One region of the Peribacillus sp. 05N428 genome, then DNA from elsewhere that is predicted to be linked to it. Evidence: riboswitches for the same ligand, from Rfam matches in the RefSeq annotation. Region 1 holds a riboswitch; each other region holds the start of a gene.
What was found. A riboswitch is a leader RNA that binds a small molecule or an ion and turns the genes downstream of it on or off. The one in region 1 is predicted to bind cyclic di-AMP.

Region 2: another riboswitch for cyclic di-AMP. It lies ahead of AC1DIV_RS25370 (cation:dicarboxylate symporter family transporter); the one in region 1 lies ahead of AC1DIV_RS21200 (TrkH family potassium uptake protein).
Region 3: another riboswitch for cyclic di-AMP. It lies ahead of AC1DIV_RS10150 (APC family permease); the one in region 1 lies ahead of AC1DIV_RS21200 (TrkH family potassium uptake protein).

Annotation. Positions count from the first base shown of each region.
Region 1 is NZ_JBFTMS010000028.1:9,781-17,792, reverse strand. Features, by position in the region: gene AC1DIV_RS21210 (STAS domain-containing protein) at 1-336, shown strand, start outside; gene AC1DIV_RS21205 (potassium channel family protein) at 457-1,113, opposite strand; gene AC1DIV_RS21200 (TrkH family potassium uptake protein) at 1,137-2,462, opposite strand; cyclic di-AMP (ydaO/yuaA leader) riboswitch at 2,615-2,757, opposite strand; gene AC1DIV_RS21195 (hypothetical protein) at 3,087-3,278, shown strand; gene AC1DIV_RS21190 (MFS transporter) at 3,624-4,883, shown strand; gene AC1DIV_RS21185 (TetR-like C-terminal domain-containing protein) at 4,929-5,072, opposite strand; gene AC1DIV_RS21180 (TetR/AcrR family transcriptional regulator) at 5,057-5,524, opposite strand; gene AC1DIV_RS21175 (ABC transporter ATP-binding protein) at 5,643-6,368, shown strand; gene AC1DIV_RS21170 (ABC transporter permease) at 6,365-7,381, shown strand; gene AC1DIV_RS21165 (N-acetyltransferase family protein) at 7,476-7,925, opposite strand.
Region 2 is NZ_JBFTMS010000045.1:4,696-12,707, forward strand. Features, by position in the region: gene AC1DIV_RS25350 (TetR/AcrR family transcriptional regulator) at 54-932, shown strand; gene AC1DIV_RS25355 (diacylglycerol/lipid kinase family protein) at 1,066-1,959, shown strand; gene AC1DIV_RS25360 (hypothetical protein) at 2,088-2,750, shown strand; gene AC1DIV_RS25365 (efflux RND transporter periplasmic adaptor subunit) at 2,765-4,024, shown strand; cyclic di-AMP (ydaO/yuaA leader) riboswitch at 4,223-4,370, shown strand; gene AC1DIV_RS25370 (cation:dicarboxylate symporter family transporter) at 4,544-5,806, shown strand; gene AC1DIV_RS25375 (hypothetical protein) at 5,830-6,009, opposite strand; gene AC1DIV_RS25380 (hypothetical protein) at 6,338-7,120, shown strand; gene AC1DIV_RS25385 (D-alanine--D-alanine ligase) at 7,663-8,012, shown strand, end outside.
Region 3 is NZ_JBFTMS010000008.1:33,412-41,423, reverse strand. Features, by position in the region: gene AC1DIV_RS10175 (hypothetical protein) at 1-112, opposite strand, end outside; gene galU (UTP--glucose-1-phosphate uridylyltransferase GalU) at 374-1,234, opposite strand; gene AC1DIV_RS10165 (DUF6044 family protein) at 1,403-3,067, shown strand; gene AC1DIV_RS10160 (glycosyltransferase family 2 protein) at 3,083-4,105, shown strand; gene AC1DIV_RS10155 (GtrA family protein) at 4,065-4,520, shown strand; cyclic di-AMP (ydaO/yuaA leader) riboswitch at 4,879-5,024, shown strand; gene AC1DIV_RS10150 (APC family permease) at 5,162-6,988, shown strand; gene AC1DIV_RS10145 (helix-turn-helix domain-containing protein) at 7,929-8,012, shown strand, end outside.

The DNA.
Region 1 (8,012 bases):
CCCATCATTTCCCTTAAAGATAACACGGCATTGCTTCCCCTGATAGGAGATATTGACACGGCGAGGGGCATGTCCTTGCTTGAAAACACCTTACAAAAGTGCGCTGAAAAAAATGTCACCAGACTTTTCATTGACCTATCCGGCGTTCATGCAATAGATAGCGGATCCGCACACCAGCTGTCTCAATTGATTGAATCCTTGCATTTGATCGGAATTCAAACAACCCTTTCAGGACTTCGGCCGGAAATAGCCATGACTGCCGTTAAGCTTCAACTTCCTTTTGATAAAGTGACGATAAAGTCTACTCTTGCCCAAGCGATCAGTACGAAAAAATAATACATACATATCCAGGGCACGGGCATGTTCGTTATAAATTTCATCGAGAAGACCTCCTTATGGCGGTCTTCTCGTATGTATTAGCCTTCAAAAGGAGCAAGAGCCGGAACCTGCCGGATTTTATTCAATATTGGCAAAGACGGCCAGATCTTCTTTATTGCCAACCACTAAAAGCATATCTTTTTCATGGATATCCTGATCCGGTGACGGTGCTATGATAATTTCTCCATTACTCACGATGGCAATGACGCTGATATTATATTTTGCCCGTAAATCAAGCTCCCTGAGGCTTTTTCCCTTCATGCTCATGGGGAGGATGATTTCCTCGATATTGTATTCTTTAGAAAGCTCTATATAGTTCAGCATATTAGGGGAAAGGAGCTGATTCGCGACCCGTTCCCCCATATCCCTCTCAGGATAGATGACCCAGTCGGCACCGACTTTTGTGAGCACCTGACCGTGATTTTTATTAAGTGCTTTGGCAATGACCTTTTTGATCCCAAGCTCTTTTAAAAGCAAGGTAGTTAAAATGCTCGATTGCATGTCATTTCCGATGGCTACGATGACACAATCGAAATTACGGATTCCGATTGCTTTCAATGTCTCTTCTTCGGTCGTATCCGCCATGACTGCATGGGTAACGTTCAGTTCCGCATTCTCGACTCTTTCCTCGTTCACATCAATACCCAAAACCTCTTGGCCTGCCGTATATAATCTATGGGCCACACTGGTTCCAAATCTGCCTAAACCTATCACGGCGTATTGTCGTTTTCCCATCTTTTACACTCCTTCATTCATTATTAACCAATCATGATTTTCCCTTTTGGACGTCGGAACGGATCTGGCTTGCGCCTCATGGCGATAGCAAAGGCAAAAGTCAAAGGACCAACACGGCCTGCAAACATCGTGAAAATGATGAGCATCCGGCCGACCGGTGATAATTCCGGGGTCAAACCCATTGAAAGTCCCACGGTGGCGAAAGCTGAAGTGGCTTCGAACAAAATCATCAAAAAGTCAGTTCCACTTTCAGTGATGGTCAGCAGAATGGAGATGATGGAAACCACGAATACACCAATGAATGTAACGGATAATGCTTTAAAAATCGTTTCACTCACGATGCGGTGGCGGAACAAGACCACATCACCCTTACCTTTGATCTGTGACCAAACCGTTCCGGCAATCGTCGCCAATGTCGTCGTTTTAATCCCGCCGCCAGTCGATCCGGGTGATGCCCCAACGAACATCAAGAAAATGATGAGCAGTAATGCAGGCTGAGTTAAATCAGGGATATTCAGCGTGTTGGAGCCTGCCGTCCGTGGTGATACCGATTGAAATAAAGACGACAGCATTTTACCCATGAAAGATAAAGGCTGCAATGTCTTGGCATTGCCGTACTCGAATAAAAAGATTAAAATCGCGCCGGCAATCGTAAGGGTCAAGCTAGTCGTCAGAACGATCTTCGTATGTACGGATAAACGATGTGTATTCCGATATTCGTATAGTTCATTCATCACGATAAAGCCTATCCCGCCAAACGTGATGAGGAAGGCAACGGTAAGGGTTACGAATGGATCCGATACATATGGGGTCAAACTCCTGAATTCCCCCATTAAATCAAAGCCGGCATTATTGAAATTCGAGACGGAATGAAAAACACCGTAATAGATCGCCTTGCCGGTTGGCATGTCAAAAGAAAAGCGAATCGATAAGATAAGGGCACCCATGCCCTCAATGATGGCCGTGAAAATTAAAAGCCGTTTCACTAATCTGACTACACCCGCCATGGATAGATTATTTAACGACTCCTGCAGAACTAACCTGCCTTTTAAAGAAATCTTTTTGCCTAATAATAAAAAGAAAAATGTCGCAAATGTCATGAACCCTAAGCCGCCTACCTGAATCAGTGTTAAGATGACCAACTCACCAAAAGTGGTGAAGGTCGATCCCGTATCCACAACGACCAGTCCTGTTACACATGTAGCGGAAGTCGAGGTGAATAAAGCATCCAGAAAAGAAAGACCATGGCCATTTTCTGTGGAAATCGGCAGGGTCAATAAATAGGCCCCGATAAGGATCAGGATGGCAAAGCCGAGTACAAGTATTTTTGGCGGATCCAATTTTGTCATTCTCAAATGATCATCCCTACTGTATGACTTTTAATCATCAATCTGCTTTTCGAATCTTTTTAAAGGCATAATAAAAAGACCTGCGAAAACATCGAATAGCTGTATTGCTACAAAAAGCGTGCAAAAAAAGCTTCCGAAATAGGCGGTCTTATGACCTCCTTCGCTTTAGCCGACGAAGTTAGCTGACGGGTAGGATGGCGAAAGAGCTGATCTCATCCCTTCTGCAAGGCAGAATTAACCCCAAATGATTGGGTCCTCCGTACTCATTTTCCATGAGTTTTGGCCGAAATGCATTAAATTGATAAACGTATTCTACTCCCATCATTTAGCAGTTGTAAACCCCTAAATCGTAAAAAAATATTTCTTTAACAAAACTGAAAATTTACGTTTTATTTACATTTAAAAAACGTATTGACAAATATTAGTTAGCACATTATGATAGGTTCGATTAATCCAATTATGATAACCGGCATCGATGTACTTTATTCAATAATTTCAAGCAGAACATGCTATTGCCAATCAAAATTTGTAATAGATATATTATGTTTCTTTTGTAAAAGATAAAGGAAAAAGCAGTACATTATTAGTTAAATTCAATACATTTTATTAAAAAGGCGGGCAATTATGGAGAAGACGTTCAATAGATATGTTATTAATGCTACAGGCAAGGGTGGCCAAACATATTTAACACAATGCCAGGATAAAGATGCACTAAGGAAATGGATAGCCGATCATGAGGATCAAATCATCATGAATGAATTAAGGATAACGGATAAGAAAAAGAATCCGTTTTTAAAATTGTTTTCCCCAAGGTAAATCAACTGATTCCAACATTCATTAGCGGTATTCAATTATTGTAATCCCTGTGTTCTATCCAGGAACGGTGAGCGAAAAATCCATATCTTGTTTTGCTTTTAAACTCATTTATTTTGAATGAGTTTTTTTGCTTTATTTACAGCATTTAACCATTAATGTTAAAATTTAGTAATACCTAATGTGGACGTAAAGAAAAGTAAAATGAAATAATCACTTTCCGAGAGCAGCCGAGGATTGTTGGGGATGTATGGTGACACATGAAGGTGGCATCGCAAATTGACCTCGTCCCGAGAAGCATTGCTTTGGGGACGGGGTTTTTATTGTTCGGTCAAAGGGGGAGAAGCGATGACATTAAAAAATGCATTGGTATCCTGGAAATACCCTTCCATTCTTTTGTGCGGAATAGGTATCTCCAACTTCGGTTCTTGGGTGTATTTCATTGCCCTTAATTTAATCGTTCTGGATATGACTGGTTCAGCCTTGGCGGTAGCTGGACTTTATATCGTTAAACCGATGGCTGCCATATTTACGAATGTGTGGGCAGGGAGCGTGATCGACCGGATAAATAAGCGGAACCTGATGGCGGCACTTGACCTATTTCGCATGGTATTCATAGTCTTGCTGCCTTGGACTTCTTCTATTTGGGTCATGTATTCCCTTGTCTTCGTGATCAATATGGCAGGGGCCATGTTCGGAACAGCATCTAGGTCGTATATAACAAAATTAATACCCATTGAACAGAGGAAACGATTTAATTCATTACGAAGCTTAATGGATTCTGGAGCTTTTTTGATTGGACCGGCGCTAGCGGGTATCCTTTTCTTGATCGGTACGCCCGTTTTAGCGATTTATATTAACGCGGCTGCCTTATTGTTATCCGGTATCATCACTCTATTCATGCCTAATCTTGAAAAGGATCATCGCCTTGAACAATCCAATCATTACCTGTCTTGGACCATCATGAAAAAGGATTGGGGCATCGTCCTGGACTTCAGCCGGAAATCTTCCTATATCATGCTCATTTATTTCTTATTCAGCTGCATGGTGGTGATGGAAACGGCCATCGATTCCCAAGAAGCTGCGTTTGCCAAGGCCGTGCTCCGTTTGTCGGACAGCGATTACGGATTCCTTGTAAGCGTCGCCGGGGCAGGCATCATTGTTGGTGCCATAGTCAATGCCGTATTCATCAGTAAAGTGAAAATCTCGCACATGATTGGTCTTGGATCTTTATTTGTCTCGATAGGTTATATGATCTTTGCCTTTTCGAATTCCTTTTCACTGGCCGCCATCGGATTTTTCATCATTGCCTTTGCATTGGCTTTTGCCAACACTGGCTTTCAAACCTTTTATCAAAATAATATTCCTGTGGAAATCATGGGCAGGGTCGGAAGTGTTTTTGGCTTGTTAGAAGCTTTATTGATCATCATTACTACCGCAATCGTTGGTGTTTCAGCCCATTTCATTTCGATTCGGTTCGTGGTGATTTCAGGTTCCCTGATCATGTTCGCTTTATCCATATGGTTGTCGATGCTTAGTATGAAGACCTCCAAGAGCAGGTATTATTCCGTTGGTGATGTAGAGATAGAAGCGAAGGAAAAGATGTAATCCGATTTAAAGGCATGTTGATGGCACATGCCTTTAATGAATCGTTCATTGGATGAATGTGCGCAATTGGCTGATGAAGTTCAAAATTTGAAAATGGATTTTCGCCATTTCTTCCACCGTTTGTTCTTCACAGTTCTCCAGCCACTCAGTAATCACCCCTAAAATCGCCGATGTCAGGAAGGCGTGCATATGCGGAATGCTTCATCTTTAGCTGCTGGATGAAGGCTGATCAAACGCTCCAACAGTACTTCCCCGAAAACCCGTTTTATTTTTTTCGCAAAAGAAGGGTCGCCCTGATCACCAAGAATGGCCCTTAATGCGTGAGCATGTTCACTGATGAATTGAAAAATCGCTATGAAAGGCGGATAAAGTTGCTGTTGATGAAGAGCCAGAAAAGCCTCTTTAGGCAAAATGGCAGTAATGCGTGTTTGAAGTTCATGTAACAATTCCTGCTGTAAGTGATCCATCAATTCATATTTATCTGTGTAGTGCAAATAGAATGTGCCCCGATTAATATTGGCGCGCTCTGCTATTTTCTTCACGGATACATGTGAGAACCCCTCTGCTTCAATGAGTGCAATAAAATGATGTTGTATCTGCTTTTTCGTCTTTTGTACCATATCCTCATGAATCGATGCCATGGAATGTCTCCTTCACTAAACATTTTTACAAATGTGTTGATTGTATTAGACCGAATGCTACCTTAGAATGATGATACACTCAACACCGTGTTAATTAAAGAGGGAGGATGTGTGTGCAATGAAAAAGGCGATTTCCATTGATGGAATTGCTAAGGGTTTTCAGCAGAAGAAGGTCATTCAGCCAATGAGCCTGAATATTGAAAAAAGCGGAATTTTTGGTTTGTTAGGTCCATCCGGATGCGGAAAAACGACCTTGATTAAAATGATTGTCGGATTGATTAAACCCGATGCGGGTAAAGTCACGGTTCTGGATCATGAAGTGCCAAATGAAGCCCTGTTAATGGATGTCGGCTATATGGCACAGTCCGATGCTTTATATACAGAACTGACGGGAGCTGAAAACCTCGAATTTTTTGCGAAGCTATACCGTTTTTCGAAAAAGGAACGAAGGGAACGCATTCAATATGCAGCTGAAATCGTACAGCTGACGAATGATTTGAACGTTCGGGTTGCCCATTATTCAGGGGGAATGAAACGCCGTCTTTCACTTGCGGTTGCACTCATCCAAAATCCGGAAATTCTCATTTTGGATGAACCGACAGTAGGAATAGACCCTTTGCTGAAACAATCGATTTGGGAGGAACTTGAGCGTTTAAGGAATGAAGATGATAAGACGATCTTCATCACGACGCATGTGATGGATGAAGCGGAGCGATGCGATAAACTGGCGATGCTGCGTGAAGGTGAAATCATCGCGGCAGGAACCCCTGCAGCTTTAAAAACTCAATTTGCCGCGGAAACGCTTGATGATGTTTTTTTAAGGATTGGAGGCGGCCTAAAATGAGAATTGCCTCTCTTGTTACTCGTATTACCCAGCAGATGCGCCGGGATCGAAGGACGCTCGCTTTATTTTTCCTGGCTCCATTGCTCATTTTAACGCTCATGTATTTTATTTTCGATACAGAGGCAAGTGATTTGAAAATCGTTGTTACAGGTAGTGATGAAACGATCGTTAAAGCATTGAAACAAGCGGATTTTCAAGTGACGGCTGCTGAGGAATTCTCACAGGAAAAGATGATTGAAAAGGATACGGATGGCTGGCTGCATGTTGAAAATGGCAAAATGAAACTCACACTTTTGAACGACGAACCGACCCGGGCAAAGGCCGTTCAAATGCAAATGATGCAAGGCTTGCAAGGGAATGAAAAAAACACTCCCTCAATTGAGGAGAAATATGTTTACGGAGATGCCAACACAAAGGGTTTTGATACCTTCAGTCCGATGCTCGTCAGCTTTTTCGTTTTCTTCTTTGTATTTTTAATAGCGGGGATTGCGCTTTTGAAGGAGCGTACAAGTGGTACGTTGGAACGGCTGCTTGCCACCCCGATTAAAAGATACGAAATCGTAGCGGGCTATGTGATCGGATATGGCTTATTTGCTCTAATTCAAACCATAATTGTCGTACTATATGCTGTCAATGTATTGGATATCGTCCTTGTTGGCTCCATTTGGCTCGTTTTACTGACGAATATACTGGTCGCGCTCGTTGCATTATCGCTTGGTACATTACTATCGAGTTTCGCGACATCCGAATTCCAAATGGTACAATTCATTCCGTTGGTCATCGTGCCGCAAGTTTTCTTTACAGGGATTTTCCCATTGGATGGCATGTCAGACTGGCTCCAAAAAATCGGCAAGGTCATGCCTCTCTATTACGCATCGGATGCCATGAACGGCATTATGTACAAAGGTTTCACGTTCAATGAGGTCTTACTGGATCTGCTCATTCTCCTGGTCTTTGCCATCGTTTTTATCACCATCAATATCATTAGCTTAAAAAAATACCGTGCACTATGAAATCAACAACTTAACAAAAGAAGCCGGATTCCTGGAAAGTGAGGAAGCGGCTTTTTTTTACTGACATGCTTTTAGTTGAAAGGGATCTAGATACTTACACCTTTTTGACCATGAGCTTTTCGTTGTTATAATCTGATTCGCCATTGAATACAAAGCCGAATTTCCTATACAAATGAAGGGCAGCCTGATTATCTTCAACTATGCTTAAATAGATTTCAGGACAATCATATTCTTCTATTATTCTTTTTATTAAAGCCTCCAACATGATACTTCCAAGCCCGAAACCCTGATGTGCAGCGTCAATGAAAAAGCGGTCTAACCACACTCTGCCATTTTCGCCTTCCCCAGGGAAAAAACCATACATCGCAAAGCCGACCAAGATATCATCATAATAGAGCCCAACTGGCCTGTAATAGTTACATTCCTTAGCGTCTTTTAAACATTGTTCAGTCGTTTCGATGTAAGCCCTTTGCTTTTCGTTTATTCGCAATTTCAAAATATCCGTTACATTTTCTTTCGAGACTTCATTTATTGTGGTCTTCATCATTCATTTTCCTTCCTCATTTCGCACTTGGTTATCCGCTTTGTTATCATGATATATAAATACCCTAAGGTATATGGTTTCGCACGT
Region 2 (8,012 bases), on a different contig from region 1:
AGATGTGACCCATTGGTCACCAATGGACAATTTTAAGAGATAGGATGAATTTGATGAAAGAAAAAAATAAGATGATCATAGATAAGTCTGTAGAGCTTTTCGCGGAGAAAGGCTATCATGCAACTTCGGTTCAGGAAATTGTTGAAAAATGCGGGATAGCAAAAGGGTCCTTTTATAATTATTTTAAATCGAAGGAGGAATTACTAGTCTCCATTTTTAAATTTTATTATGAAGCGTTGACAGACTCATTACTTGATCTTGAACTGGATGCTTCATTGTCCAGTAAAGACAAATTCATGAGGCAGATCACTGTTCACATTGAGCATATGACGGGAAATACCAACTTGATTCAAATGATGATGCAGGAACAAATGGTTCATATCAGCAAGGAACTAGATGGATTTTTACATCATATCCATGAAGAGGGCTTGATTTGGTTCAAGCGTAAAATCATTGAGTTATACCCGGGGCTTTCATCTGATCTTCTACCCGATTGCACCATTATTTTAGATTCGCTTTTCAAAGGATATATCGGAATATTGATCAGGAAACAAAATGCTTTCGATGTGGAATTGTTACCTAGCTTCATATTGAACCGGATGGATTCCATTGTCACAAGTCTGGAAAACATGGAAGATCCATTATTGAAACAATTTCCCCTACCAGGTTGCTCGATGCGGGATATGAGCCCAAAAGAAGAAATCCATTCGATTATCGCCAGGATGCTGGAAGTGGAAACACGTAAAGAAGAGGGGATGGAAACACGTAAAAATACGGAAGCTTTAAAAGCGCTCCAGGAAGAATTTTCAAAAGTTAGGCCGAGCTCCATCATCTTGGAAAGCCTTTTATTATTTTTGGAAAAAAATGAAAAAAGAAGTCCCTTGTGTTCAAAGCTTATCTTAATGATGAAGGATTATTTGTTGTATATATGAAGGCTTTACTGAAAGGGGGCGAATAGCCTCTTTTTCATTTGAATTTTTAATGAGTGTTAAAAACGGAGGTTTAGGAAAAAGTAAAAAGTGATGGGAAGAAGACCATTCTTTCAATGATATGGGGGCAAGAATCATGCGATGGAAAAAAGGGATGCTGATTTATAATAAAAATGCAGGGAAAGATAAACTCGAAAGGAATCTAGAGGGTTGTCTTCCGGTATTAGCTCCACATATTGATGAGTTTCTCATTCTACAAACCAAGCAAAAAGGCGATGCGTGCCGTTATTGTTTGGAATATGGTGAAGAAATGGATGTAGTTTTCGTATTGGGAGGAGATGGAACGGTACATGAGTGTGTAAATGGCCTTTCACCCCTTCAGAGGCGGCCGTTGTTTGGGATTTTACCTGGAGGGACTTGCAATGACTTCTCCAGGACATTAAAGATTCCTCAAAAAGTTCGTCAAGCTGCGGAAGCATTAGTAAATGGCAAGGTTCGTCCAATTGATATTGGGAAGTCCAATAACGATTATTTTTCCAATTTTTGGGGAGTGGGACTTATTTCAGATGCTTCAAACAATATTGATGAGCAGGAAAAAAGCAGGTTCGGAAAGATAGGATATTTATTAAGCGCTGTAAGGACGATTGGTGAGAATGCTCCCTTTTCCTATAAACTAGAATATGATGGGAATTTCATTGAAGGGGAAGCCGTTATGATTTTGGTCTTGAATGGTTGTTTTATCGGCACTAATTTATTACCTTTCCCCATGATTAGTCCAGACGATGGGCTCTTTGGCGTTGCCATCTTGGAAAATGCAAGCCTTGGTGCATTTTTAGAAATAATAGCGATGAAACGTTCATGGACTGAAAATATGAGTTCTGACTCTGGGGTGACTTATTTACAAGCAGGTACCTTGACTATTGAATCCAAGAGGCCGCTTGATGTGGATATGGATGGAGAGAACTATAGACAAACTCCTTCGCGCATTAAAGTCCTTGCCCACCATTTGTCAGTATTAACACCAAATTAGTATGAGGATTACATTTGAAGGAAAAGGCTTATGTGTTTTTTTTGTATATTCATTCCTTATTTCTGCAATTGTTTCCAAAATAGGATAAAATGTATGATGATATATCATTTTTTGCAGGAGGACCAATTATGGTGTACCAGGTCGGATTGTTAAAGGGCATTTTAGAGCCTTATCGGAGTCGTTATCAGCTGCAAAATGCAGAGGCAGTCACAAAGCTTGGATTGAAATTAATAGTTTTATATTTTCTTAGTCTTATAGTATTCGCCGTTGGGGGATATTTTGGCATTGGTTCAGAATCATTCTCCAAAGAAATCACGAAGATGAGCGCCAATGAATTCGAAGCAGCAAAGTTGCTGATTTTGAGCGGCAATATAATAACAGGAATAATCGACCCTTCCATATACATATTTTTAGCAGCTCTATTCTTTTGGATCGTTACTGATATCCCCTATATTAAATTAGTTATCGTTCAAATGATTCTTTTTGGCTTGCAATTAATAGAAAAAACATTATTGATTCCCTTATTCGTTTTAATGGATTTAGGCAGCGATGCCAATCCTTTTTCATTGGGGATCATCAGTCAGTATTTTCTCAGAAGTGATTATTTCATTCACTTTTTCAGCGAAATTACCATTTTTCAATTTCTTATTATTGCTCTGCAATATTTTTATTTAAAGGAATTTACAGAACGTAATAATTATATGGTCCTTTTAATGATTGTTCTATTGTATTTGGCCACATGGTTTGTTAAAGCCTTTTTAGGATACATCCAAGTAGGCGTATTTGTATAAAGCGGGTGAAATGAATGAGCGGTAAATGGAAAATAGCGACGGTCTCCATTGCGTCGATAGTGTTAATAACCGTTAACTTATACCTTATTGAAAAAAAAGAAAGCAAAGTGGAACGGACGGTTTTCGTTGAAAACTGGACTAAGGTAAAAAAAGATACAATTACGGATACTATTCAAACAAATGGGGTAATTAAACCAGTAGAAGAGTATGATATTTATTTTGATGCCAAGAAAAATGATTTTAAGAAATTCCTTGTAAAAGAAGGCGATGCGATTACGGCTGGCTCCTCGTTGTTTGAGTATACGACGACCGAACTTGATGCGCTTAAAGCGAATTTGGAAGCGGAGAAAACGGCCGCGGAGGGGGAAATTGCAGGGATTGAGGAATACATAGGGAAGTTGAGGTCTTATCAGGGGACCGTGATCAGTGAACCTGAAGCGGCAATTGATGAATCGGTGGAAAAGAACTTGAATATTGATATAACGACAAGCTCTTCAGATCTTATTAAAAGTAACATTGAGCAAGAAATGTACAAGCAGGAACTAGAAAAAAACAGGTTGGATGAAAAAGTGAAAATGCTTGATGCTAAATTAAGTTCGATTGAGGAGCAGTCCAATGCAATTGTAACGACGAGCGAGGCTGATGGTGTCGTTAAAAATATCAATAAAAACCTGAATAATCCCATTATATCCATTGTTTCGACAAATATGGCAATTGAAGGGGATTTCTCCGAAGAGGAAATGAAAAAGGCTGAAGTGGGCATGACTATAAAAGCAAGTTCCTCTGTTTCAAAAAAGGCATTGAAAGGGAAGATAGGCCGTATCCATTCCTATCCCGCTGAAGAGCCATCATTAAAAAAAAATAACAGATTTCCATTTCAGGCTTTAATCGAACCGGAAGGCGAAGAAACGGAACCTTTGTTAGTGGGATCGAAAGTGAATCTTACTGTAATAACCAATGAGAAAGCCGGTGTACCCTCCATTCCGATAGAGGCCGTACAATACCAAAAGCAGCCTTATATTTACAAGTTGACTAATAAAGGCCATGTGGATAAACATTACATTACAAAAGGTCTTAAGGCTGAAGGGAAGCAAGAAATCATAAAGGGACCGTCTGTAGGTGACGTCATCCTGCTGAAGCCGAATGCGGCAGTGAAGAACCATTCTTATTTTATTACCCCGATTCAATTTGAAAAAGTGAAAGCTGGAACTTATAAAAAATTCACCTCTAGGGAAAAAGTAAGATATCTGTTACTTGGCATTCTGGAAAAATAACCGCTTTTTTCACAAGAGAGGTGATGTTAAATTAGGAATTAATTATATCGATATAACTTATTTGATTAAAAATCGGGAAGCGTAATTATAGATACAACAGCCTTTAATGCAGAATATTCAGACATATTAAAAGATTTTTTCTAGAACTGATGCGAATAAATATTTACAGATTATCATTTTTAGTATAATATTTTATTATAAGTTAACTCGCTTAATCTTATTCCAAGAACGGGGGACCCATTTTTGTGGATTTTATCCGCTAGGGGTGAATTCAGAAATGAAAGGGCATTTGTGTTTCCAATTCCTAACCCGACAGCTAACCTCGTCAGCGTCTTTAAGGGAACATGTGTGAATATTCACGCCAATAAGAAATCGACACATGAAGTGTCTTTTTTTTCGGCGTAAAGACAGAGTTTTTCAAAAAAAGAAAAATTACTTTCTTTTTATTAGTATCTTGTTTCCCTTACCGAGACAAAAATGTTTTTGCATCAAAGACTTTATGGAAGGTGAGGAAAGTAAATGAAGAAATTCAAATTAAGTTTAGCTAGCCAAATTTTCATTGGTTTAATTCTAGGGATTATCGTTGGTGCCATTTTTTATGGTAATGAGTCGGCCCAAAGCTTTTTACAGCCATTCGGAGACATTTTCCTACGAATGATTAAAATGATCGTAGTGCCGATCATCGTATCCAGCCTTATCGTTGCAGTTGCCGGTGTAGGTGACTTGAAAGCGGTAGGAAAACTAGGTGCTAAATCATTATCATACTTTGTTGTCGTAACTATGATAGCGATTGCTGTTGGTTTAATTTCAGCGAATATCATCCAGCCTGGTGCTGGTGTGAATATGAATAACCTGGAACAAACTGATATCTCCACATATGTTGATACAGCAGAAACTAAGCAGCATGAATCGTTCGTAGATACACTTGTACACATCGTGCCATCCAATCCAGTTAAAGCCATGGTAGAAGGCGATATGCTAGCGATAATTTTCTTCTCCGTGTTGTTTGGACTAAGTATTGCGGCCATCGGTGAAAAGGGTAAACCAGTATTCCGTTTCTTCCAAGGTGTAGCTGAAGGAATGTTCTACCTAACTAACATGGTCATGAAATTCGCTCCTATCGGTGTATTTGCACTAATCGGTGTGACTATCTCCAAGTTCGGTTTGGAATCTTTAATTCCATTAGGAAAGTTAGCGCTTTCTGTTTACGGAACAATGATCTTCTTTGTAATTGTCATTCTGGGTCTTATTGCAAAATTTGTAGGATTCAATATCTTTACTTTGATTAAACTTCTAAAAGAAGAATTGATTCTTGCTTTCTCTACTGCAAGTTCAGAAGCGGTTCTTCCGAAAATCATGGAAAAAATGGAGAAAGCGGGATGTCCGAAACATATTGCTACATTTGTTATTCCGACTGGATACTCCTTTAACCTTGATGGTTCTACATTATACCAAGCGTTAGCAGCTATCTTCATCGCTCAAATGTATGGAATCGATTTAAGCATGTATGAGCAAATCACGCTAATGCTAGTGTTAATGATCACATCCAAAGGGATTGCGGGTGTACCAGGTGTATCTTTCGTAGTTCTTTTAGCGACATTGGGAACTGTCGGTATTCCTATTGAAGGTCTTGCATTTATTGCCGGTATCGACCGTATTCTTGATATGGGACGTACAGTGGTAAACGTTATTGGTAATTCACTTGCGGCAATCGTTATCTCTAAATGGGAAGGTCAATTCAACCCTCCTTCCAAAAAAGAACTAGAACAACAAGTTTCTTGATACAAAAAATCCAGAGTGAAATGTCACTCTGGATTTTTTTTTATTGAATGAAAAAGCGCTTCCTTAATTTTTCTCGATGACTGTAAAACTCTGCTTCCTTCAGGTGTTATGGAGGGAACTACTTCTTGACGCGTCTTCCCGGATGTCAAAATACCCCCAAATTCATAAAGCCTTTCATCTTGTTTACCCCAAAACCAAATCATTTCCTCTTCCTCCCAGAAGGTCATGTGTTGTGAAATGAAACTACCTTCAGGCTTAAAAATACGTTGATTTGACTAATGTCGGGTATTTTGCGCTGGGGATCATCAGCATAAAGGGGAGCGGCCACATGAAATGAGTGAATGAATGATAAAACCATTCATGATCCATTCTTCGAATTCTATATTTTTTCCTATTGGTTAAAATGGATTTTGATTCATGTTATTTAAACGATGCAGATGATGATTAATATTGGGGTTATATAACTTACGTGAAACTCCAAAAGTTTGATAAAATAACATTATTGATTGAGAGCTCGGAGGGGGTCAGGTTATGAAGAATGATAGCAATGATATCTTATACATGTATATGCAGGCTTCCGAACGGTTTGTCCTTTTTAATGGACTCAATTTTCGTGAATTCGTCAATTCGCTTCCGTATACCTTGGATTCGATCTTATTATTGAAACATCAATTCGATGGTGGGGAATACAATTTGAATGTCCTGCTTGAGAGCGCTTCATCTGAAGCTATTGCGAAGCTCGTTAAAGAAAATGTCCGGGCATATGGAGATTTCTGTTGGATCGATTTTGAAGAAACGGAAGGGCTGGATGAATTGGATGGAAGGGAAATAGCGGAACTTTTATATTTAGGACATGCTAAAACCCATCTGGATCCCCCGTTTTTCCGTAAATTGAATAACCAATTTGTGTACCTTGCCCAGGATGATGGCTGGTTCAATAAAATTTATTTTCGTTCTCTTTCGACATATTATATGATGTTAGGAAGTCTGATTCCGCTAAAGCTGGAGCCATTAAAAGTAGAGAGGACGTGGCTTGGAATCAGAAAGAAAAAAGAGCTGACGGCGATTCCTGCAGAAATCATTGCTTCTTTGGCTCATATTCTGGCAGAGGGGCTCGTTTTTTCCTTTCGGGATGTTAAGTATACTAGAACGAAAATTGAGATACCGGCATGGGTCGTAGGGGATTATTTAAACATGGATGAGATGCATGATTCCTTTTCGGATAGAGATAGTAAGGAGCCCGATGCATTTATTATCTTCAATCGAAAAGAGAAGATTTGGGAAAGTGTTATTAAAAATACACCATCCTCCTAATTTTATTTGAATTCCTTGAACTTTTTAGGTGTAAGACTTACCGTCTCATGCATAAGAGATAAGAGAGGGTGTGGCGGTTTTATCCTGTGTTCAGTAAGTTAGTAATCATTGGAAAAGCCTCAATGATGGAAGTTTCGCTTTACCCCTCATTAACAGGCTGTAAGGAAGCCTGATGACAAATGTAATGAAAAAGAAATGTGTTGAACCAACAGCGTGTAAATGCCCGATTGCGACGCACAGGATGTGCTAGCACAGGAGTTGCCACAGGATGTGGCGGTTTTATCCTGTGTTCTGCAAAATAGTAATCATTGGAAAAGCCTCAATGATGGAAGTTTCGCTTTACCCCGCATTAACAGGCTGTAAGGATGCTCGGTGACAAATGTAATGAAAAAGAAATGTGGTGAGCCAACAGCCTGTAAATGCCCGATTGGCTCAACTAACCATCATTGGAAAAGCCTCAATGATGGAAGTTTCGCTTTATCCGTTTTAGTGTAAAGTGATACAATGAACATGGTTAAAAGAATATTGGAGGGTAATAACTCATGAAAACTAAACTTGGTTTGCTTTATGGTGGAAAATCTGCGGAGCATGAGGTTTCTATGCAGACGGCTTTAGCGGTCATTAAAGCTCTCGATTTAGCAAAGTTTGATATATATCCGATTTACATAACAAAAGATGGTTCATGGATTAATGGACCAAAGTTAACAGGTCCTGCCGAGAACGTGGAGGCATTGACATTTTCACCGGAAAAATCGAGCTCGCCTCTTGCCTTGCAAGCACATTCAACTGATGAAAATAGTGAATCAACAGGGTATGACGTAATTTTCCCATTGCTTCACGGACCGAATGGAGAAGATGGAACCGTACAAGGGATGCTGGAACTGTTGAACCT
Region 3 (8,012 bases), on a different contig from region 1:
GGAAACGATCATTTTTTTCATTGATGGGCCCGCCAAATTGTGCATTGATTTCCTTAACCACTTGATCTAAAAATTCATCAGATATTATTGGATTATTGGTTTTATTGTGCATGTGTTTCTCTACAATCCTTTCTGGATATCGTGTTTTGGAACATTCATGAAGGATACGTTATCAACATAACCTCACTTATAGAAAACTATTCTTTCTCTGTTCAACTTTTTCTGCTGTAACATTTTACGGAAGCATAAACGGTTATATTTCACTTGGAGGATTATGGTAATTGGATCATTTTACAACCAAAGGGGTCAATCCGATGTGGAAATAACCCAATCACCTCTTATTGGTAATTGGGCATGGTCTATATTAACTTCATTAAGGAAACAACTGCCTTAAATATTTTATTAGCTGATCACGAAGTTCAGGTCGTTTCATGGCGAAATCTATTGAAGCTTGAAGGAAGCCGAATTTATCGCCTACGTCATAACGATTTCCCTCGATGATATACGAATATAATGGTTCCTTTTCTAACAAAAGGTCTAAAGCTTCGGTAAGCTGGATCTCCCCCTTACGATCAGGCTTTACGTTTTCAAGGATTTCAAAAATCGCAGGTGATAAAATATATCGGCCAATTATCGCCTGTGTTGATGGTGCATCCTCCACTTTTGGCTTTTCCACTAAGTTTCTTACCAGAAATAAATCCTCATATCGTTCTTGGAAGTTTACGATCCCATACTTGGAGACATCGGCTGGTGACACTTCCTTACTTCCGATAATGCTCGCTCGTACCTTGTTATACCGTTCCATTAACTGCTTCAAAGCTGGAACCTGGCTATCCACGATATCGTCCCCTAACAGGACGGCAAAAGGTTCGTCTCCGATAAAAGTTTTGGCACATAAAACTGCATGACCCAGACCTAAAGGTTCCTTTTGTCTTACATAGTGGATATCGACCATGTTGGAAATGTTCTCCACGATCTTAAGCAGATCATTTTGACCTTTCATTTGCAGAAGCATTTCAAGCTCAATCGATTTATCGAAATGATCTTCGATGGCACGTTTGTTTTTACCCGTAACGATGATAATATCCGTAATCCCTGATTGTACCGCTTCTTCGATAATATATTGAATGGTCGGCTTATCGACAATCGGCAGCATTTCCTTTGGTTGAGCTTTCGTAGCAGGCAAAAATCGTGTTCCTAAACCGGCTGCTGGAATCACCGCTTTCCTTATCATAGCCCAGCCCCTTTTTAAGGTTCTTTTATATGCTTATTGCATTTTATGTGGTCATTGGTTGACCTATATCAAAATAGGTTAAAATAAATCCCTTAAAAAGAATAGATTTACCTTCGAAGCCAAATATTATGGATATATGAATTTAATCAAGAGGTGGATATTTTGCCAATTGAAAATCAAGAGAGAAAACAAATCCTTTTTGCCTTACTCATCATTGTTTTATATCTTTCCCCCTTAATCATCCTTGGAGAAAATGCGCATATTCGCGTACATGATAATTTGGATTCCAACCTTGCCTGGTATAAAGTCCTTTCAGAAAGCGGTGAGTTATTCGGTGCAATTGACGCCAGAATTCCGCAGATTATGAATGGCCTGCCCCGTAATGCTTTTGGCAGTGAGTTCAGTATTATCGTGTGGCTTCATGCTCTTTTTCCGACAATGGTTGCTTATGCAATAAGCCAGGCATTAACAAGGTTTATTGCATTCTTTGGTATGTATATCTTATTGAAAAAACATTTGGTTACAGGAAGACTATCAGGTTGGATTAGGGTTGGAACATCCTTAGCCTTTGCCCTTACCCCATTTTGGCCATCGGGAATGCTCAGTACACTTGGGATGCCTTTAGCCCTTTGGGCTTTTTTGAATATCCGCAGCAAGGATCATTCTTGGAAGAATTATTTGGTCCTTACACTTTTACCGCTTTATTCAAGCATCGTACTTGGCTTTTTCTTTTTCCTTGTTGCAATGGGTTTTCTTTGGCTAACGGATGTAATCAGGGGAAAAGGGTGGAATATAAAGTTTCTTCTTTCGATCGTTTATATGACCGTCATTTTTGGTTTGGTGGAGTATCGTTTGGTCGCTTCATTCATTTTTGATTCGGAGCCAAACAGCAGAGATGAATATTTTCACGCAAGGCTGCCGCTCGATTGGGTCGTTAAGCTTACTTTCAAAAATTTCGTTCTTGGACATACGCATGTCATGACTGTACATGCTCTTATCATCCTGCCGATTACAGTCTTTGCCCTTTATATTATTCTGACCAAAAAACTGTGGAGACAGGAGAAGGTATATGTTTTTTTATTCGGCTTGAATTTTATGCTCTCAGCGTGGTACGCATTTTGGTTTTATAAAGGCTGGCTTCCTTTAACGGAAAGGTTCCATACCCTGGATACCTTTAATTTTGCCAGATTTCACTTTTTAAGGCCGATGGTAATTTACTTAGGGTTTGCCCTCGCGATAAAAATCATTTGGGAACACAGCGACTATGCTAAGAAAACCCTTTCTATTTTCATCGCCATTCAAATTCTGATTTTAATGGGTTTTAATGAAGAGATCACTCACAATAAAAAACCCTCTTTTAAAGAGTTCTATTCAGAAAGCCTTTTTCAGGAAATAAAAGATCATATAGACCGTCCACAAGAAGAGTATCGTGTTGCCAGCATTGGGCTGCATCCCGCAATCGCTCAATATAATGGATTTTACACGCTCGATAGCTATAACAATTTTTATCCGCTTTCTTACAAACATCAATTTCGTCAAATAATTGAAAACGAATTGGCTAAGAATAAAAACATCAGAATCTACTTTGATGAATGGGGAGGACGTTGTTACCTGTTTACCGATGAGCTTGGGAAGCATTATATGTTCAAGAAAGGCTCGAAGAAAGAGCTGGAAAATTTGGACCTCAACATGGATGCGTTTAAAGGATTAGGCGGTACGTATATATTTTCTGCCATCCCAATCAACAACGCGAAGGAAAACGGATTGCTGCTGGATAGGGTTTTTACGAAAAAAGGAAGCGTATGGAAAATTCATTTATACAGAGTCATGTGAAAAGGGGGGAATAGAATGAATTCACCGATTGTAACGATTGTTGTACCTTGTTATAACGAAGAAAGCGTTTTGCAGGAAACCATTTCCCAGCTTTGTGGATTGATGAGGGGGTTGGTCGATGAAAATGTTGTTTCCGGTCAAAGTAAAATTTTGTTGGTCGATGATGGGAGCAAGGATCAAACTTGGAGGATCATTTACAAAGAAACGATTAATAATGAATATGTTCGCGGGCTAAAGCTTTCCCGGAATGCTGGACATCAAAATGCACTTCTGGCTGGGTTGTTTACAGCCAAGGAAGCCTCAGATTGTGTGATTTCCATTGATGCAGATTTACAGGATGATATTCAAGTCATCCCGGAATTCATTCGGAAATTCAATGAAGGATGTGAAATCGTATATGGTGTCCGCCAGAAAAGGGACCTTGATTCATTCTTTAAACGAACATCTGCAACAGGTTTTTATAAATTGATGAACAAGATGGGGGTCAACCTTGTCTATAATCATGCCGATTTCCGGCTAATGAGCAAAAGGGCGATCACGGAGTTGGAACGTTTTGATGAAACGAATCTTTTTTTGCGGGGGATTGTACCGCTCATTGGGTTTAAGACGGACTCTGTTTATTATGACCGTAAAGAAAGATTGGCTGGGGAAACGAAATATCCATTTAAGAAGATGGTTGCTTTTGCGCTTGATGGCATTACTTCTTTTTCAGTTACACCGATCCGGCTGGTATTATGGCTAGGATGTCTTTCCTTTTTCATTAGCTTACTCTTTGGGTCTTACTTTTTATGGTTGAAATTTTATGGGCAGACCGAAACTGGATGGACCTCATTGATCACCTCCATATGGTTGATCGGTGGACTACAGTTGATTGCTGTCGGCTTGATTGGGGAGTATATAGGTAAAATCTATAATGAATCCAAACGCCGACCTAAATATATTGTTGATCTTGATCTATTTAATCCGCTCGATTTAAAAAAACGGGAGCAACTAGACAATGAACGGAACAGTATTGAAAAACTATCTAAAACAAACTAACTCCTTTATCCGCTTTTTATTGGTTGGAATAGTCAATACAGCGGTTGGACTTTCCATCATGCTTTTTCTCATGAATGTTCTTGAATTATCTTACTGGATCTCCACCTTTATCGGCAATGGTACGGGAGCTATAACGAGTTTTCTTTTGAACAGGACTTTTACCTTTAAAAGCGATATAGAATGGCGTCGAGGAGTTGCCCGTTTCTTTTGCGTCATCCTGATTTGTTATTCCGCCGCTTATTCTATAGGCCAAGCCATTGCAGAATCACTGGAAGGAACCGTTCATTTATCCATACAACAAAATTTGGCTGTTCTGATAGGAACAATTTTTTATACAGTGCTTAACTATCTTGGCCAGAAATACTTTGTCTTTAAAAAAAGCAATTTGAGGCCAATTCAAGAAGGAAGGAACTGATTAGCGTAGATCAGTGGAATAATGCCCCCGATTGGACGGGAATTAATAATGGAATCGGAAAGAGAAAATTCTGATTTAATGACTATCCAAGCTGGGGCAGATCTGTTTTACTTGATCCATCACGTTTCATGTGGTGATCATTTTTCCTTTTTGGAAATGTATCTTTTGTTCATTGTCCTCTTTAATATCCCTTTTAGACGTTTACTTTCCTCCTTTACTACCTTCGAATCATGTGTATGCATGACTTTTGTTATATAAGTCAAGAATAAAGCCTCGTTTATAAATAATAATTCTATTTCTGTGCAAAATTTTCATTTACTTTTCCATTTCACGGGAGTATGATAATCAACAGTTTCATATTTCTAAATCGCTTAAACCTTATGGTGCGGGGGACCCGTTATTGGGATTGTTTTTACAATCCAAGGGGTGAATCCTTTAAAAGGTAGGGCTACTCTTAGGTCCGAATCCGACAGCTAACCTCGTAAGCGTTATATGAGAAGGAAGGTGGAGCTTGTTAGACAAAAAAATTGATGTCTACAGGTCTATTTAGCTATGACTTGTAGGCATTTTTGTGTTCCGTCTCGTTTTTTGCTACAGCTGGGAAACATAAACTTATAAATTAAACTGGTGGTGAATTCTTAATGTTATCTTCTATAAAGAGGTTCTTGATCGGGAGACCTTTAAAATCGAATGCACTTGGTGAACAAAAGCTTAATAAAACAAAGGCGTTGGCGATATTATCTTCCGATGCTTTGTCTTCGGTTGCATATGGGCCGGAGCAAATATTGATTGTCCTGATCACGGTCGGTGCTGCGGCATTCTGGTATTCAATCCCCATCGCGATTGGAGTATTGATCCTGTTAACCGCTTTGATTTTGTCCTACAGACAAATCATTTTCGCTTATCCACATGGCGGGGGAGCCTATGTGGTTTCAAAAAACAATTTAGGTGTCAATCCAGGGTTGATAGCTGGAGGATCCTTATTGGTCGATTATATATTAACTGTCGCGGTAAGTGTTTCTGCTGGTACGGATGCCATCACGTCCGCTTTTCCCGGCCTGCATGATTATAATGTCCTCATAGCCATTATTTTCGTCATCCTACTTACTATCTTGAATCTTAGGGGGGTTACGGAATCGGCCTCTGTCTTGGCCTATCCGGTGTACCTATTCGTTTTAGCCTTGTTCATCTTGATTGGGGTTGGAATTTACAAGATTCTGACGGGAGGAGTCTCACCGGAATTGCATACGTCAATCGGGACTCCGGTAGCCGGCATCAGTTTATTTATACTGCTAAGAGCATTTGCATCAGGAAGCTCCGCATTGACAGGAGTCGAAGCGATTTCCAATGCAATCCCGAACTTTAAAGATCCAGCACCGAATAATGCTGCGAAAACATTAGTAGCGATGGGTTCCTTACTAGCTGTTTTGTTTTCGGGAATCGTATTCTTAGCCTATTATTTAAGCATTGTTCCTAGCGCAGAGGTAACGGTCGTCTCCCAGATTGCTGAAGGGATCTTTGGACGGAATTTCATGTATTTCTTCATTCAAGGTACAACTGCATTGATCTTGATACTTGCGGCAAATACTGGATATTCGGCTTTCCCTTTGCTTGCGGTAAATCTGGCGAAGGATAAATTCATACCAAGGGCGTTTACGATCAGAGGGGACCGTTTAGGGTATTCCAATGGAATTATCATACTTGGACTTGCATCCATCATCTTGATAGTCGCATTTGAAGGACATACGGAAAATCTCATTCCGCTTTATGCGGTTGGTGTATTCATCCCATTTACTTTATCCCAGACAGGGATGATTGTTAAATGGATTCGCGAAAAGCCAAAAGGCTGGATGATGAAATTAACCATTAATTCAATTGGTGCCATAATTAGCTTTATCGTCACGATGATATTCTTTTTAACCAAATTTAGTCAGGTTTGGCCTGTTTTGATTTTTTTACCTATCATCATTTTAATTTTTCATCGAATTAGAAATCATTATGAAGCAGTTGGAGACCAACTAAGGATTACAACATGTGAGCCGATCTTACCAATTGAAGGAAATATCATCATTGTACCTGTTGCGGGTATAACTCATGTGGTTGAGAACTCTTTAAATTATGCGAAATCTCTATCTGCACATCAGGTCATTGCCGTTTATGTCGCTTTTGAAAGAGATGATGAAAAGAAATTCGAAGAAAAATGGAAAAAATGGCAGCCGGATGTAAGGCTCGTTACACTGAATTCTTATTACAGAAGTATCATTCAGCCACTAACTAAATTTGTGGATACAGTAGAACATAAGGCTAGTGAATCCAATTATAAAGTTACGGTGATCATCCCCCAATTCATTCCGAAGAAGGGCTGGCACAATATACTTCATAACCAATCAAGTTTACTGATTCGCGCTTACTTACTTTATAAAAGAAATGTGGTTGTTACGACAGTGCCATATCATTTAAAGAAGTAAGTTCCATATCTTATAGAACAGAATGTAGACAAATTCGATTTTCATCGAGTTTGTCTACATTTTTTTCTTTTTAAAAAAGTTGCAGTTGGTATCAGGAAATCCGTTACTTTCCGTCGATACTCTGCCAAGCCTCCTTGCCGAAAGCGTCTGTGGTGTCTTGGCTAGTCAGTTATCCGCGTGAGTGCCGCTAATTTCTTCAATCCATTAAGGATTATAAAACAGTAAAAACCATTGATAACCAAGTCTAATTAAAAGTTTTGATTCCGGTTCCATCTGAATTATAAAACAAAGTTGATTGGAACGTAAGGTGCGAGACTCCTGCGGGAAAAGCGTGTCCAAGTGAGACCCCGCAGGCGCATAGGCGCCGAGGAGGCTCACGGACCGCCCGCGGAAAGCGAGTGCCTGGAGTGGAAATCAACGTTGCAGTTGGTATCAGGAAATCCGTTCCTTCCCGCCAACAGTCTGCCAAGCCTCCTCCCGCAATCATCTGTGGTATTGACCATTCCGAACTCTTTTGTTTATAAACTGTGCGAGCCTTGACTACGGTTTGCTTTTTTTATTTTCACAGTTCTGTAAGTTGGATATTGTTTTAAATCTTTCAGTCAAAAGGGATTTGGAAATACTTGTCGAAAATTATAAAAACAACGCTCATATTGATAATGGCCAGGGGTGGGAAGAATGATGAACGGCTCTCCTGACCCGTGTAGTGATGCGGATGACCACTCAGCCAATCGATTACTGTAGTAATTGGGGCAAATGCAAGCTTATTGCAGTGGTAAAAAGGCTTTGGTGACAGTGTAATATAAAAGGAGCGTGATGGTAGCTGAGAATCATTCAGAGTTTCAATAACTTCGACTATTTTCCATTCCAACCGGAATTCGAGATTCTATCAGATTATTATATAGAATATAAACAAAGAAATTCTGACCATTCCACTACATTGTTCTATCAATTTAAAATCAATCGGGATTTAATGAATCCAATGTCCGTCATTCCGGATGGGTGCATCGACATATTATTTTAT